3 regions of the Pradoshia sp. Z3_51 genome follow, and region 3 is predicted to be linked to each of the others. Evidence: predicted binding sites of a transcription regulator. Region 3 holds the regulator's gene; each other region holds the start of a gene.
What was found. The regulator Rex, encoded in region 3, represses fermentation and respiration genes when NADH is low (regulators of the CRP and FNR family bind a similar motif). The targets are predictions, from matches to a motif close to TTGTGAAATATTTCACAA.
Positions count from the first base shown of each region.

Region 1: the regulator Rex is predicted to act here: its motif matches at 2,596-2,613, upstream of arcA (arginine deiminase).
Region 2: the regulator Rex is predicted to act here: its motif matches at 2,131-2,148, upstream of AC4BHA_RS12135 (cytochrome ubiquinol oxidase subunit I).

Region 1 covers NZ_JBZAJC010000006.1:120,996-126,102, forward strand. The annotation lists gene arcD (arginine-ornithine antiporter) at 1-143, opposite strand, end outside; gene argF (ornithine carbamoyltransferase) at 214-1,224, opposite strand; gene arcA (arginine deiminase) at 1,273-2,505, opposite strand; gene argR (arginine repressor) at 2,737-3,192, opposite strand; T-box leader at 3,335-3,545, shown strand; gene argS (arginine--tRNA ligase) at 3,598-5,107, shown strand, end outside.
Region 2 covers NZ_JBZAJC010000005.1:135,694-140,800, reverse strand. The annotation lists gene cydB (cytochrome d ubiquinol oxidase subunit II) at 1-711, opposite strand, end outside; gene AC4BHA_RS12135 (cytochrome ubiquinol oxidase subunit I) at 708-2,099, opposite strand; gene AC4BHA_RS12130 (hypothetical protein) at 2,498-3,271, opposite strand; gene AC4BHA_RS12125 (M3 family oligoendopeptidase) at 3,498-5,107, shown strand, end outside.
Region 3 covers NZ_JBZAJC010000012.1:79,769-84,875, forward strand. The annotation lists gene groL (chaperonin GroEL) at 1-780, opposite strand, end outside; gene groES (co-chaperone GroES) at 838-1,122, opposite strand; gene AC4BHA_RS16505 (CPBP family intramembrane glutamic endopeptidase) at 1,423-2,154, shown strand; gene AC4BHA_RS16510 (YdiK family protein) at 2,151-2,363, shown strand; gene AC4BHA_RS16515 (redox-sensing transcriptional repressor Rex) at 2,400-3,059, opposite strand; gene AC4BHA_RS16520 (ABC-F family ATP-binding cassette domain-containing protein) at 3,699-5,107, shown strand, end outside.

The DNA of each region.
Region 1 (5,107 bases), on a different contig from region 3:
GTAATTGTCCATCCTAAAATAATTGCACCGGGAGAAGCTGCACCAGCCATATCTGAAGCAAGGTTAAATGCTCCTCCTCCAATCATAGAACCTATAACAATGGCAATTAAGGCAAATAAGCCAATCTTTTTATCTTCTGCCATTTTTTCTTCACCTCGTTAATTTGATAATGGTAGCAGGGAATTGTGTAGAACCAATTCCCTGCTCATCTACTTATTCAATATTTCCTAATGTCAATGCCATTACAGATTTGATTGTATGCATTCTGTTTTCAGCTTGATCAAATACTTTGGAATGCTTGCTGCGGAAGACTTCATCTGTAACTTCCATTTCAGCTAATCCGTGCTCTTCATGAATCGCACGACCATAAGAAGTTTCTAAGTCATGGAATGCCGGTAAGCAGTGTAAGAAGATCACGTTGTCATTTCCAGTCATTTTGATCATATCCATATTCACTTGATATGGAGCTAATAAAGCGATACGTTCTGCGAACTTGTCTTCTTCTCCCATTGATACCCAAACATCTGTGTAGATAACATCAGCGCCGGATACTGCCTCTTCAACATTAGATGTGATTGTTACACGGCCTTGGGACTCTTTTGCTAATTCCTTAGCAAGTTCAACAATAGATGCTTCTGGGAATAAAGATTCCGGTGAACAGATACGTACATCCATACCAACTTTTGCACCGCCGACAAGTAAGCTGTTTGCTACGTTGTTACGGCCATCCCCAACGTATACGAATTTAACGCCTTTTAAGTGGCCTACATTTTCTTTCACTGTTAAGAAGTCCGCTAAAGTTTGAGTTGGATGCCATAAATCTGTAAGACCATTCCATACAGGAACTCCGGAGTGCTCAGCCAAAGATTCCACTTTTGCATGTTCAAAGCCACGGAATTCGATACCATCAAACATACGGCCTAAAACTTTAGCAGTATCTTCAATAGATTCTTTTTTTCCAAGTTGGATATCATCTTTTCCAAGATACTCAGGATGAGCGCCTAAATCAGTACAAGCTACCGTAAAAGCACAACGTGTACGAGTTGATGGTTTTTCAAATAATAAGGCAATATTTTTACCTTCCATATAACGGTGAGGAATGCCTTGTTTTTTCTTTTCCTTTAACTCAGCAGCAAAATCAATCATGTGTAAGAATTCTTCTTCAGTGAAATCTTTCTCAGCCAAGAAACTTCTACCTTTAAGGTCTGGTCTTGTTTTAATCATTTTATATACTCCCTCCAACGATAACCTTTTAATCAACTAAATCTTTTATTAAATGTCTTCACGTACTAGAGGCATGCTCATGCAGCGTGGGCCCCCACGGCCACGAGACAATTCAGAGCTTTTGATTTCAATAACTTTTACACCATGTTTGCGTAAGCACTCGTTTGAGATATAGTTACGGTCATATGTAACAACTACACCAGGTGCAATCGCCAGTGTATTGGAACCATCATTCCACTGTTCACGTGGAGCTGCGATTTCATCTCCGTCACCACAAAGGATGATTTCAAGTTCAGGCAAGTTAAGCACTTCTTTTAAAGTCTCTTTAATGTCAGTACGGTGTGTGATATTTACATTAAATTCATCAGCGCCTTTTTCAAGGATGTAAATATTCATTTTACCGCCAGGTCCCTGAATCATCGGATGCATTGTAAATTTATTGTAGTCTACCATTGTAAATACAGTATCCAGGTGCATGAATGCACGGCAGCTAGGTATTTCAATAGCTATTACTTTCTTGAATTGATTTTGTTTATTCAAGATGCTAAGCGCGAATTTTTCGATTGCTTTAGCAGATGTTCTTGCTGAAACACCGATTGCGACTACTTCTGGGCTTAATACCAGTTCATCTCCCCCCTCAATTGGGTTATGATAAGTACGGTCAAGCCATACAGGAACATCTTTACCAGCAAAACGTGGATGATGCTTGATAATATATTCCATGAACATGGACTCTCTGCGTCTTGCAGGTTCGCGCATGTTATTAATTGTTAAACCGTTTCCGATAGCTGCTGCCGGGTCCCGCGTAAAATACAGGTTTGGCATTGGATCTGTATAGAATGGATAATGGTCTTCCATCAATTCATACAAATGTGTTTTTTTGCTGATCTCCAGTTCATTTTTGCGGATACCGGACATAATTTTGTCAACCATGTCTTCATTTGAAAATGATAATAAATACTCTTTAAGATTTTCAAATGTACCCTGTACCTTTGCATTGCTTTCTTCAAGCATGCGGCTAACAAATTCCTCTTTCACTTCAGGATTTGTAAGAGATTCTGCAGCAAGCTTCTCAAGGTATAAAACTTCTATTCCTTGATCTCTTAGTGTATTAGCAAAATAATCGTGCTCTTCCTGAATAATCGGCAAATAAGGAATATCATCAAACAATAGTCTCTCCAGATATTCCGGAGTAAGATTTTCTACTTCTTTTCCGGGACGCTTTAACATTACAGTTTTTAAAGTGCCGATTTCAGAAGTAACATGAATTGGATTTGTCATATTGCCTTTCCTCCTGCACACCTTATTTTTCTTACATTTTTAGTGTAAAGGAACGAAAAAAAGAGATTTGTGATTTTTTACACACAAAAAATGTGTAAATCCTCACATAAATCTCTTTAAATAGAAAAGTTTATGTATGAATATTCAATTAATTGTTTTTAATTTCCTATTATTTCGCATAACTATGTATATTTTTTTGCATATCATACTTGAAATATAAAAAAATATTTCTTATAAATTTGCAACTGTTCTTAACCTTTCTTCCAGGGCCTCTGCTTGATGGATTGTACGGCAAATAATCATACAGGTATCATTCCCACATATAGTTGCCGCCTTCTCTTCCCACTCAAGTTCATCTAAAATTGCCCCAAATGAGTGGGCATGGCCAGGTAATACTTTTAGGATAATAAAATATTCTATTCTTTCAATATTTAATAATGCGTCTTGCATTTTTTTACGTAGTTTCATTGTGTCATTGTACTTATGATCTCCGATAAATCCATACTTCGTCCCTCCGGTCTTAGATGGATATTTTACCAGGCTTAATTCCCGGATATCTCGAGAAATGGTGGCTTGTGTAATATGCAACCCTTGCTTAGATAATTCTTCGACCAGCTGTTCCTGAGTTTTAATTTCATTATTCTGAATTACCTGCTTAATAATAGCGAGTCTTTTTTCCTTATTCATAATAAAATACTCCTTTTACTAAGTTCTATAATTCTATTTATACTCATTTGTGCATAGATGAGCAATATATTCATACAAAAGAATATTTTGTATTGACTTTCTATTCGGAATTTCTATACTATTTGTATATAAAATAATAAAGATAATATTTATGATGAAGAATAGTACTTAAAATACAAATTATAGCGAGCCGGGAATGGTGAGAGCCTGGTATTAATGGTTTTAAGGAACGCCCTTCTGAAATGCTCATTCGAACAACTTTAGTAGTTTGGGCCGGACTTTTCCGTTATAAAGTTAAGGTGGTTCATTAGAACAAGCAGAGTGGTACCGCGGGTTTACAGCCCGTCTCTTAAAGATTTTTAAGAGGCGGGCTTTTTTTATTATATTTTACTGGAGGCTGAGGATATGGATATAAAACTAGATGTAGCTTCTCATATGAATGAAGTACTAAAAGGTGACTTAAATCTTGAAACATGCTTGTCTTTGGTCGAAACCCCAAAGAACAAAGAGCATGGAGATTTGGCATTTCCCTGTTTCACTCTCGCAAAACTGTGGAAGCAATCTCCGCAGAAAATTGCAGTAACATTAGCTGACCAACTAAAGGATGAACGTTATGAGGATGTAAAAGCTATTGGACCGTATGTTAACTTTTTCCTCGATAAAAAGTCTATCAGTGAAAGAGTAATGAATACGATATTAACTGATCAACATCAGTACGGCACACTTTCTCTTGGACATGGTGAAAATATCGCAATTGATATGTCTTCACCCAATATCGCCAAGCCCTTTTCGATGGGGCACCTTCGCTCCACAGTAATCGGAGCCTCTATAGCCAATATTATTAAAAAATGCGGTTATACCCCTGTTAAAATTAATCACATTGGTGATTGGGGCACTCAATTCGGAAAATTAATTGTAGCCTATAAAGCTTGGGGAAATGAAGAAAAAGTTAAAAAGAGTCCCATCAGCGAACTTTTAAAGTTATATATTATCTTTCATGAAAAAGCCGAAACAGAACTTGAGCTAGAGCAACAGGGACGTGACTGGTTCAAAAAGCTGGAAGATGGGGACGAAGAAGCCACGAAATTATGGAAATGGTTCAAAGAAGAATCCCTGAAGGAATTCGAGAAAATATATGAGCTGCTTGGCATTCAATTCGACTCTTTTAATGGGGAAGCTTTTTATAATGATAAGATGGCAGAGGTTATAGAAATAATTGAGAATAGCGGCCTGCTTGTAGAAGATCAGGGTGCCATGGTAGTCAAATTAGAGGAAGAGGGATTAACACCTTGTTTAATCAAAAAATCCGATGGTGCGACTCTTTATGTAACACGGGATTTATCAGCTGCTTTATACCGTTACCGTACCTACGACTTTGCCAAGGCTGTATATGTAGTCGGAAATGAACAATCCTTACATTTTAAACAGCTTAAAGCTGTTTTAAAGAAACTTGGATTTGACTGGGCTGACGACATTTCACATGTACCATTCGGAATGATTATGAAAGACGGCAAAAAAATGTCGACTCGTAAAGGAAGAGTGGTCCTCCTCGAGGAAGTGCTGGCCGAATCAATCGAGCTTGCTCGTAAGAATATTGAGAATAAAAATCCTGATTTAAATAACAAAGATGAGGTTGCAAGACAAGTAGGCGTAGGAGCTGTTATATTCAACGATTTGAAAAATGACCGTATGAATAATATTGAATTCTCGCTCGAAGACATCCTAAAATTTGAAGGTGAAACTGGTCCCTATTTACAATATACAAATGCTCGTGCCCATTCTATTCTTAGAAAGGCCTTTACTCCTGCTAGTGCATCAGCAGGCTTGAGTGATGAATATAGCTTTGATATTGTAAAGCATTTGCTGGCATTTCCATCCGTGATTGAGCGGTCTTTCAAAAAAATGGAGCCATCCG
Region 2 (5,107 bases), on a different contig from region 3:
TGTTACAACTGCACCGAGCAGGAATAATGGTGTAGCGAGCGGCCGTACTTCAAATAAGTCTGTCATTGTATAGGTTAGTACGGCGAAAACTATAAGACCTGCTAATAGAATTAAATATATTTTTGATACTAAAGAACGTGCACGATCACGAATCTGCCCCTCTGTCCGAATGCCGATGAATGTTAAACCATGCACAAGGCATAACACAATCATCGCGATTCCGCCAACAATGGAGTAGGGGTCAAAGTAATCTCCAAAGCTAGCATACATATTTTTGGATGCATCAATTGGCATTCCACGTACAAGGCTAGTAAAAAGAACACCCAATACAAAAGCAGGTATTATACTGCCGACAAATATCATCCAATCCCAGAAACTGATCCACTTTTCATGGACTTTATGTCTGAATTCAAAAGCAACTCCTCGTACAATTAAGGCCAGCAGGAATAAAACAAATGGTAGATAGTACCCACTGAACATGGTTGCGTACCATTCAGGGAATGCCGCAAAAATAGCACCGCCTGCAGTAATCAACCATACTTCGTTTGCATCCCAGAAAGGCCCGATGGTAGAAACCAACTGATCCCGCTCTTTTTGATTACGCGCGAGAAAACGAGTGGACATTCCCACGCCAAAGTCAAAGCCTTCAAGAATAAAGAAACCAATAAATAAAACAGCTACAAGGATAAACCATAACTCATTTAGACTCATGCTCCAAAGGCCTCCTTGTCAAATAAATCTACATCTGGTTTTGTATCAGTGGTTTGGTATGGTCCTTTTTTAATTTGTTTCACAATAAGAGTGATTAATACGACAGCAAGAACAGTATAGGCCCCCAAAAATACAATAATCGATGTTAACAGCTGTCCTGCAGTAACATTAGGGGATACGGACTGTGCAGTCGTATATAATCCAAAGACTGTCCAAGGCTGCCGGCCAATTTCAGTCATAATCCAGCCAGCTGTATTGGCGATAAAAGGAAGGGCTATTGCTCCAACCATTGCTTTTAAATAGAGTGATTGATTTATTAGGTTATTTTTCTTGATAAATAATAGTCCTAAGGCTGCTAAGCCCATAATAATAGCACCAGCGAAAACCATAATGCGGAAGCTCCAATAAATAGCTCCTACCGGCGGGATATAATCGCCTTCACCATAAAGCTCTGTGTATTTCTCCTGGAGTGTATTCATTCCTTCTACAGATCCCTCAAAGCTATTATAGGCTAAGATACTTAAAGCATAAGGGATTTCAACAGACCACTTGTTTTCACGGGTTTCTTCATCAATATTAGCAATTAGCGACCAGCTTGCCGGGTCACCGCTATCTTCCCATAAACCTTCACTGGCTGCCATTTTCATAGGCTGTGAGGACATTAAATGCTGTGCCTGCCAGTGACCAGTAAATGCGATTCCAAGTCCTGAGATCATCGCCACAATCATAGCGATTGTAAATGATTTCTTAAATACATCTAAGTTTTGCTTTTTCAATATTTTAAATGCACTGATCCCAGCTACTACGAAGGCTCCGGTTGCAAAAGCCCCAAAGACCGTATGTGGAAATTCAACAAGCAGCTGAGGATTTGTGATAAATGCCCCGAAATCATTTAATACAGCTTTGCCATTCTCAATCGCAATCCCAACTGGTTCCTGCATAAAAGAGTTCGCAGCGAGAATAAACAAGGCAGAAAAAATGGTACCGATTGATACAAGCCATATAGATAGTAAATGAACCCATCTTGGCAATCGGTCACGCCCAAACATCCATACACCAATGAATGTGGATTCTAAAAAGAAAGCCAGTAAGGCTTCAATAGCCAATGGAACACCAAATACATCTCCGACAAAGCGGGAGTATTCTGACCAGTTCATTCCAAACTGGAATTCTTGGATAATTCCTGTAACTACTCCGACAGCAAAAGAGATGAGAAAGATATTTCCCCAAAACTTTGCCATGTCCAAATAAATTTCTTTTTTCTTAAAAAAATACAATGTTTCCATAATAGCAACTAAAAATACCAATCCAATGGATAGTGGTACAAAGAAGAAGTGATAGATTGTAGTTGCTGCATACTGAAACCTAGCGAGATCCAATACTTCCATTTAACTGTTCACACCTTTCAATTCTTATGCATTGTTCATTCATTCACAAAACAGACGAAAAAAAACCATTTATAAAGTGCTGTCACCTCTATTATAAAAGTAACTAATTATTTTTGCGTGAATGAAGAGTTGGCTTAAATAGTTTAAATTGTTTAGTAGGTTATCCCTATGTATATATTAATAATTAGTTAAATTTACAATGACCTTGTTTATATTAGATATAATAGTCCTATAATTTGCAAATATCTATAACTAAACTAAAATTACTATAATTAATTCAAATTTATGAAACAATATTGTCACAAAAGCTGCGCAAACGAATTGTCATTCATTTGCAAATCAGTTGACAAAAAGAACAGCTTGATTTTAATAAATCAAGCTGAAGAGGAAGATCAAGATTAATATTTTACCAACTTGTAGCCTTTTATTTTGCAGATATGATTCATAGCCTGATTAAACGTAGCAAATGTTTCATTCTTTATTTTTGTTCCCTGGTTTACGATTTGGCGGACAAGAGTAGTGGACAGGCCTGTATATATAGCTTCTGTACCCAATAAAGCAAGGGATTGAGAGATGACCTCCAGCTCTGCCACAATATATTCGTCATCCAGTGAAGTTACGCTAGTAAAATCAATCACCATATAGGAAGCCTGTTTATCAGAGCTTTCATATAAAGCCTTCTCTTTGATCTTATGAAGACGATCTTCAGACAAAAATCCAGTAATGGGCATTAAAAGTACATCATCCAGAATTGTTTTGATGATAGGAGCATACATTTCTTCCATCATCGAATGCCCTTTATGTATTTCTTCTTCATAATCGGTTACATCCTTCCAAGTGAGCATATAACCTGTTAAACCATTGTTGAATGTAAAGGGACTTATTGCAATCTTAGCTGTGTATTTATTGAAAAATATAATTCTGCTGGTATTGGGGAAGGAATCGTTTTCGAGTATTGTCCTCTTGCAGTTCCCCCCTTGATCAAATTCTGCTATGTTTCTCCCGATATATTCTTCCTTACTTGATAAACCGGTAAAAGGACTTAGACATTGAATTAATTTGTCAGCGTAACGATTGATAAATATGATGGTTAATTGATCATCACAAATAAAAATATTTTCTCCTACTGCATTTAATAATTGATAAGTCTCCTCTGATTGAAAATATCCCATAACCTGTCTCCTTATTTTCTTCGTGCTGTATTAACTCTCATTATACGGAATAATATTGGATAGATAAAAAGTTTTACTTTATATATTAAAAAGGGTAACCAATCAAGAGGTTCAAGAGGATGAGTAGATAGCATATGGGAGACAGTACTATTATTGAGGAAAATATATATCCAACTGGTAATAAAAGTTGTATACTGAAAATTGTGAAAAGACAGGAGGTTTTTGAATGAATTACTCTCTAACATGGAATTTGGATAACATATTTCCAAATGGCTCTGAGTCACCTGAATTACTATCAAAATTAGCTGAAATCAAAGAGCTGTTAAATACATACAAAGGGGCAGTAAAAGCTTGGCAGGCTCCTTCAGACGTTAGCGGTACCAAAGAGATTGTTTCTATATTAAAACAAACAGAGGTACTGCAAAAAGCAATCTATCAGGTATCGGCATTTCTTGAATGTGCTACTGCCCAAAATGTCCATGATACAAAGGCGGATCAATTAAATGGAGAAGTATACACATTAATAAGTGAATTCGAAACAGTTTTTACAGGATTTACAATTAAACTTGTCCAAATAAATGATGCTGTCTGGCAAGAAATCATCGAACAACCAGAAATTAGTGAAATAGCTTTCTATATTAATGAGCAAAGGGAACATGGTAAGGAACAATTATCGGAAGCTGAAGAAGCACTCATTAATGCATTGCGCGTAGATGGATATGTCGGGTGGAGTACCCATTACGATTCACTTGTAAAAATGATTGAGATTCCTTATACAAATGAAGATGGCGAGACTGTTCATTTATCAGCTGGCCAAGCTTTTAATAAGATGCACGACGATCCTAATCCAGAAGTCCGAGCGGAAATTTTCAAGAAATGGGAAAAAGCCTGGGGAGAAAAAGCCCCTTTGTTTGCTGACACGATTAATCATTTAGGCGGCTTCCGTTTGGCTAATTATAAAATGCATGGTGTTGAAGATTTTATGAAAGAGCCATTGCAGTATAACCGAATGAAGAAAGAAACATTGGATGTAATGTGGGATGTCATTGCAAAAAATAAGCAGCCTTTTGTAGAGTTTCTTAACCGTAAGGCAAAGCTTTTAGGTAAAGAGAAATTGAGCTGGGTAGATGTTGATGCACCGATCGTAACAACGGAACCGATGCATTACACATTTGATGAGGGAGCAAAGTTTATCATCGATAATTTTGCGAAATTCGGTGATGAATTGCCTAAATTTGCCCAGGAAGCATTTGAAAAGGCGTGGATTGAAGCAGAGGATCGTACTGGCAAGCGTCCTGGAGGATTCTGTACTAGCTTTCCTGAAACAAATGAATCACGTATCTTTATGACCTATTCAGGCTCACCAAGCGGTGTAGCAACGCTTGCTCATGAACTAGGTCATGCTTTCCACAGCCATGTATTAAATGATAAGCCATTCTTTAATACAGATTACGCGATGAATGTCGCTGAAACAGCATCTACATTTGCTGAACAAATTTGCTCTGATGCCAGTGTCCGTGCTGCTGTATCGGATGCAGAAAAAATCACATTGCTCGATAACAAAATACTAAATGCAATTGCTATGTTCATGAACATTCATGCCCGTTTTATTTTTGAAAAAAATTATTATACAGAACGCAAAAATGGATTGGTTTCCGTTGAGCGCTTGAACGAAATGATGGCATCTGCACAAAAAGAGGCATATCAAAATTCTCTGAGTGAATATCATCCAACCTTCTGGGCAAGTAAATTGCATTTCTATATTGCAGAAGTGCCATTTTATAATTTCCCGTACACGTTTGGATATTTGTTTAGCTTAGGGATTTATCACTTATC
Region 3 (5,107 bases):
TAGAGTTGCTTGTGCTTCACCTTCAACATCCTCAGCGATTAGCAATAAAGGTTTACCTTGTTGAACAACTTGTTCAAGGACAGGAAGTACTTCCTGGATGTTAGAGATTTTCTTATCTGTGATCAAGATGTATGGATTTTCTAGTACAGCTTCCATTTTATCGGAATCTGTTACCATGTATGGAGAAGAATATCCACGGTCGAATTGCATACCTTCTACTACATCTAGTTCAGTTGTAAATCCTTTGGATTCTTCGATTGTGATAACTCCGTCGTTACCAACGCGTTCCATTGCTTCAGCAATTAGAGCGCCAACTTCTTCGTCAGCAGAAGAAATCGCAGCAACTTGTGCAATGGATTCTTTGCCTTCGATTGGTTTGGAGATTGCTTGTAATTCTTCAATTGCAACAGAAACAGCTTTTTCAATCCCTTTACGAACGCCCATTGGGTTAGCGCCAGCTGTTACGTTTTTCAATCCTTCACGAATCATAGCTTGGGCAAGAACTGTTGCAGTAGTTGTACCGTCACCAGCAATTTCATTTGTTTTGCTTGCTACTTCTGCAACCAATTTAGCACCCATGTTTTCAAACGCGTCTTCAAGCTCGATTTCTTTTGCGATTGTTACACCATCATTTGTGATAAGTGGGGAACCGAATTTCTTTTCAAGAACAACGTTACGTCCTTTTGGTCCAAGTGTAACTTTTACTGTATCAGCTAATGCATCTACCCCACGTAACATAGCGCGGCGAGCTTCTTCACTAAATTTAATATCTTTTGCCATACGTAAATTACCTCCTCGATTTTTTTGTTATGTCTTATTTTTTAATCGACATTTTCGTTAAGCAATAACGGCCAAAATGTCGCTTTCACGTAAAATTAAGTATTCTTTACCTTCGTATTTAATTTCTGTACCTGAATATTTAGAGAAGATAATATGATCGCCTTCAGATACTTCCAATCCTACTCGCTCACCATTCTCAAGGACACGGCCTGTTCCTACCGCTACAATTTTGCCTTCAGATGGTTTTTCTTTGGCAGTGTCTGGTAACACGATGCCGCTTGCAGTTTTTTCCTCTTGTGCGACAAGTTCAATCACAACGCGATCTCCTAGTGGCTTTAACAAGTAAAACTACCTCCTTAAAGTTATCTCCATTTTTATTAGCACTCATCATCGTTGAGTGCTAACACAATTTATAGTTTAAATAAAGAACCAATGATTTGCAAGTAATATTAGTTAAAATTTTTAAATTTTATCACCATTTATTTATCTTACCCAAATAAGGTCTAAATATCCTTTTTATTTCAGTTTGGTAGATGAAGAGAAGGAAAATGTTTCGCAATTGTAACTATGAGGTAAAAACGGTTAAAATTAAAGATATGCGCAATCTAATATCTATATAAAAGATTAAGGGAGTTTTTCTATTTGAAAAAATATTACTGGTCAATTCTCATTACCTATATTGCCATGCAATTTTCTTCTATTCTTGGTATCCCAATTATGCTGGTTTTCTTATCGAACACGAATATCCCCGCGGAACGGATAGAAGTATTGGCTGCAGGGTATTGGATTGTTATAAGCTTTATTCTGGCTTCTATCATTACTCTAGTCCTACTGAGATATGAAAAAAATAATAGAAGCTTAGGCGATCAGGCAAGTGTGGGAGCTTCGATCGGCTGGGCAATTGGCGGAGTATTTCTTGCTTTGTTTTCACAATCTATAGCTGGTAATATCGAACGAATTATTGGTATTCCTACCGGGTCTGAAAATACACAGAATATACTCGGTCTCATTGAGGCAGTACCGCTTGTTATGGTAGTCAGTTCTGTACTTGGGCCATTTTTAGAAGAGATTGTCTTTAGGAAAATTATCTTTGGCACATTACACAAGCGATTGAATTTCTTCCTGAGCGCGTTAATCAGTTCACTGATCTTTGCCGTTGCTCACATGGAATTTGTACATATCCTGCTTTATACAGCAATGGGATTCACATTTGCTTATTTATATGTTAAAACAAAGAGAATCCTTGTTCCTATTTTTGCCCACATTACTATGAATACATTAGTTGTAATCGTACAATCACTTTACAAAGATGATATATTAAAAAATATGGAAGAGCTTAATAAAGTTCAAAGCTTTATCGGAGGTTTGTTATGAGACGTTCACCGTTGTATATGGCAACGACTTACTTAATTTTAGGTGCTATTTTTATATTTTTTGCTGTTCAAAATGTATCACGCAGCGGTTGGGATTTCTTTACCTATTTCCTGATCATACTGGCTACACTTGATGTTGGTTCAGGAATCCGCTTGGTGATGATTCATAAGCAAATAAAGAAAATGAAAAGTGAAAAACCAAAAGAATAACAAAAAAAATCTCGGAGGGAAAACCTTCGAGATTTTTTATTCTGTATCTTCCGTATTTCCGGATGGATAATGTTTAAGAAAATATACTAATGATTGCAATTCGACTGCAAGGTCAATATGATGGACACGAATGCTGTCTGGCACATTCAGACGTGCCGGTGTAAAGTTTAAAATAGCCTTAATGTTCGCAGCCACTAAACGATCTGTAATAGATTGGGCAACCTGTGATGGAACTGTTAAAATAGCTACACTAATATCTTGCTTTTCAAGTTTTTTCTCCAGTTCATCCATATGATAGAGCGGAACATCCCCTATAAGGGTTCCTACTTTATCAGGAGAAACATCAAACGCCATTTCAATCTTTGTATTATTATTTTTCATAAAATTATAATTTAAGAAAGCTGTACCTAGATTCCCGACTCCAATTAGAGCTACCTTTGTAATCTCATCTTGATCGAGAGTTTTTCTAAAGAAGGATAATAGATAATTAACATTGTAACCATACCCTTTTTTACCTAAAGCACCAAAGTACGAGAAATCTCTTCGTATAGTAGCTGAATCTACTTTAACAGCTTCACTTAGTTCTGCGGAAGAAACTCGTAGTTTTCCTGACGCGTGTAGATTTTGTATAAAACGATAATATAATGGAAGTCGTTTGGCTGTAGCCTGCGGTATTTTAGTATTTTCCTGCAAAATTAATTCCCTTCTCCCTATTCTTTCTTGTCAATCGTTACTCCATATATCAAAACTGCCTTTGATAATCCCGACTGGTTTTACCCCCCGGTTTTCCAATGAAAATAGTTTCCTTCAATAACCATTGATTTTTCGATTGCTTTGCACATAACATATAAGGTTAATCAAGTATTGCTGAAACAGCTGTTATTTCTTACTTTCGTTTTTAAGATTATACGAATAATTAATCTATTCATATTTTCAGCTTTTTTCCATATAAAATCAATATCTAATCCTTGGAGTGCCCGGGTACCACATAGAAATTATATCAGAAGTTTTCTTCACTACCATAATTCTAACTATCTTAGCTATGTATAATACGCCGCTTTTTTATCAATGATTCGTTAATTTTATATTCGAGCAAAATACTAGGACTAGCGGTTCTGATTGTTTCCAGGTTACCTCCGCGATACCAATCATATGGGATCTTTCCTGATTAATAAAGCACGTAAATTCACTGAAAGTTTATTCTCCTATTCCTATTCTATAATATTTCTATCATTTTTGGTAATTTTTGTGTGAGTATTCACAAATTTTCTATTAAGTTGCGGTGCTTATCAAGAGTAGGCTACACTTAAGGTATGTACTTCTTGAGGTGAGAATATGATTATTTTACAAGTTAATAATGTATCCAAATATTATGGAGCTGAAGCAATTTTATCTACAATTAAGCTCGAAGTTCAAACGAAAGACCGTATTGCACTTGTTGGCAGAAACGGTGCCGGTAAATCTACCCTGCTTAAAATTATTGCCGGGCACCTTTCACATGACAGTGGCGAGATCTATAAGCCAAAAGATGTTTCGATTGGTTATTTGGCTCAGAATACCGGTCTTCAATCCGACCGCTCTATTTGGGATGAAATGATCTCTGTTTTTGAAGGCTTACAAAAACAAGAAGATGAATTGAGATTATTGGAAAAATCTATGGCTGATCCTTCTGTCTACAATGATGAACAAAAATATAACCGGGTATTAAAAGATTACGATCGTCTCCAGGAGGAATTTAAAAATTCTGGCGGTTACCAAATGGAAGCAGATGTACGTTCTGTTTTACACGGTTTGCGTTTCTCAGATTATGATTATACTACATCTATTAATTCCTTAAGCGGCGGCCAAAAAACCAGGCTTGCACTAGGTAAATTATTATTAACGAAACCTGATTTACTGATTCTGGACGAGCCGACCAACCATCTTGATATCGATACATTAGGCTGGCTCGAAGGCTACCTTCAATCATATCCTGGAGCTATCCTCATTGTTTCCCATGATCGTTATTTTCTTGATAAGGTTGTCCATCAAGTCATGGAGCTTTCCCGAACATCAATTAAGAAATATACAGGGAATTACAGCAGATACTTAGAGCAAAAGGCAGAGGAATATGAACGTAATGCAAAGCTTTATGAAAAGCAGCAGGATGAGATTGCAAAATTAAAAGATTTTGTCCAAAGAAACATGGCCAGAGCATCTACAACTAAACGGGCCCAGAGCCGGCAAAAGGCCCTGCAGCGTATGGAAGTGATGGATCGGCCCTTGGGCGATGAAAAATCAGCTAATTTTACCTTTGAGATTGAAAGGCAAAGTGGTAATGAAGTCCTTCATGCAAATGATTTGTCTATTGGATATGAAGCACCTGTCGCCAGCCACTTGAACTTTAGAATAACTAGAGGAGAAAGCATTGCACTGATTGGTCCGAATGGAGTAGGGAAATCTACTTTATTAAAAACATTGATTGACAGAATTCCAGCTTTGCATGGAGACTTTCAGCTCGGTGCCAATGTGACACTCGGATATTATGATCAAGAGCAGGCTAATCTATCGTCCAACAAAACTGTGCTAAATGAGTTGTGGGATGACTTCCCCAACCAACCTGAAAAGGATATCCGATCCATATTAGGGAACTTTCTATTCAGCGGAGACGATGTAATGAAAACTGTCTCTACCTTGAGCGGTGGTGAAAAAGCACGGCTGGCTCTTTCAAAATTAATGATGCAAAAAGCCAACCTTTTAATTTT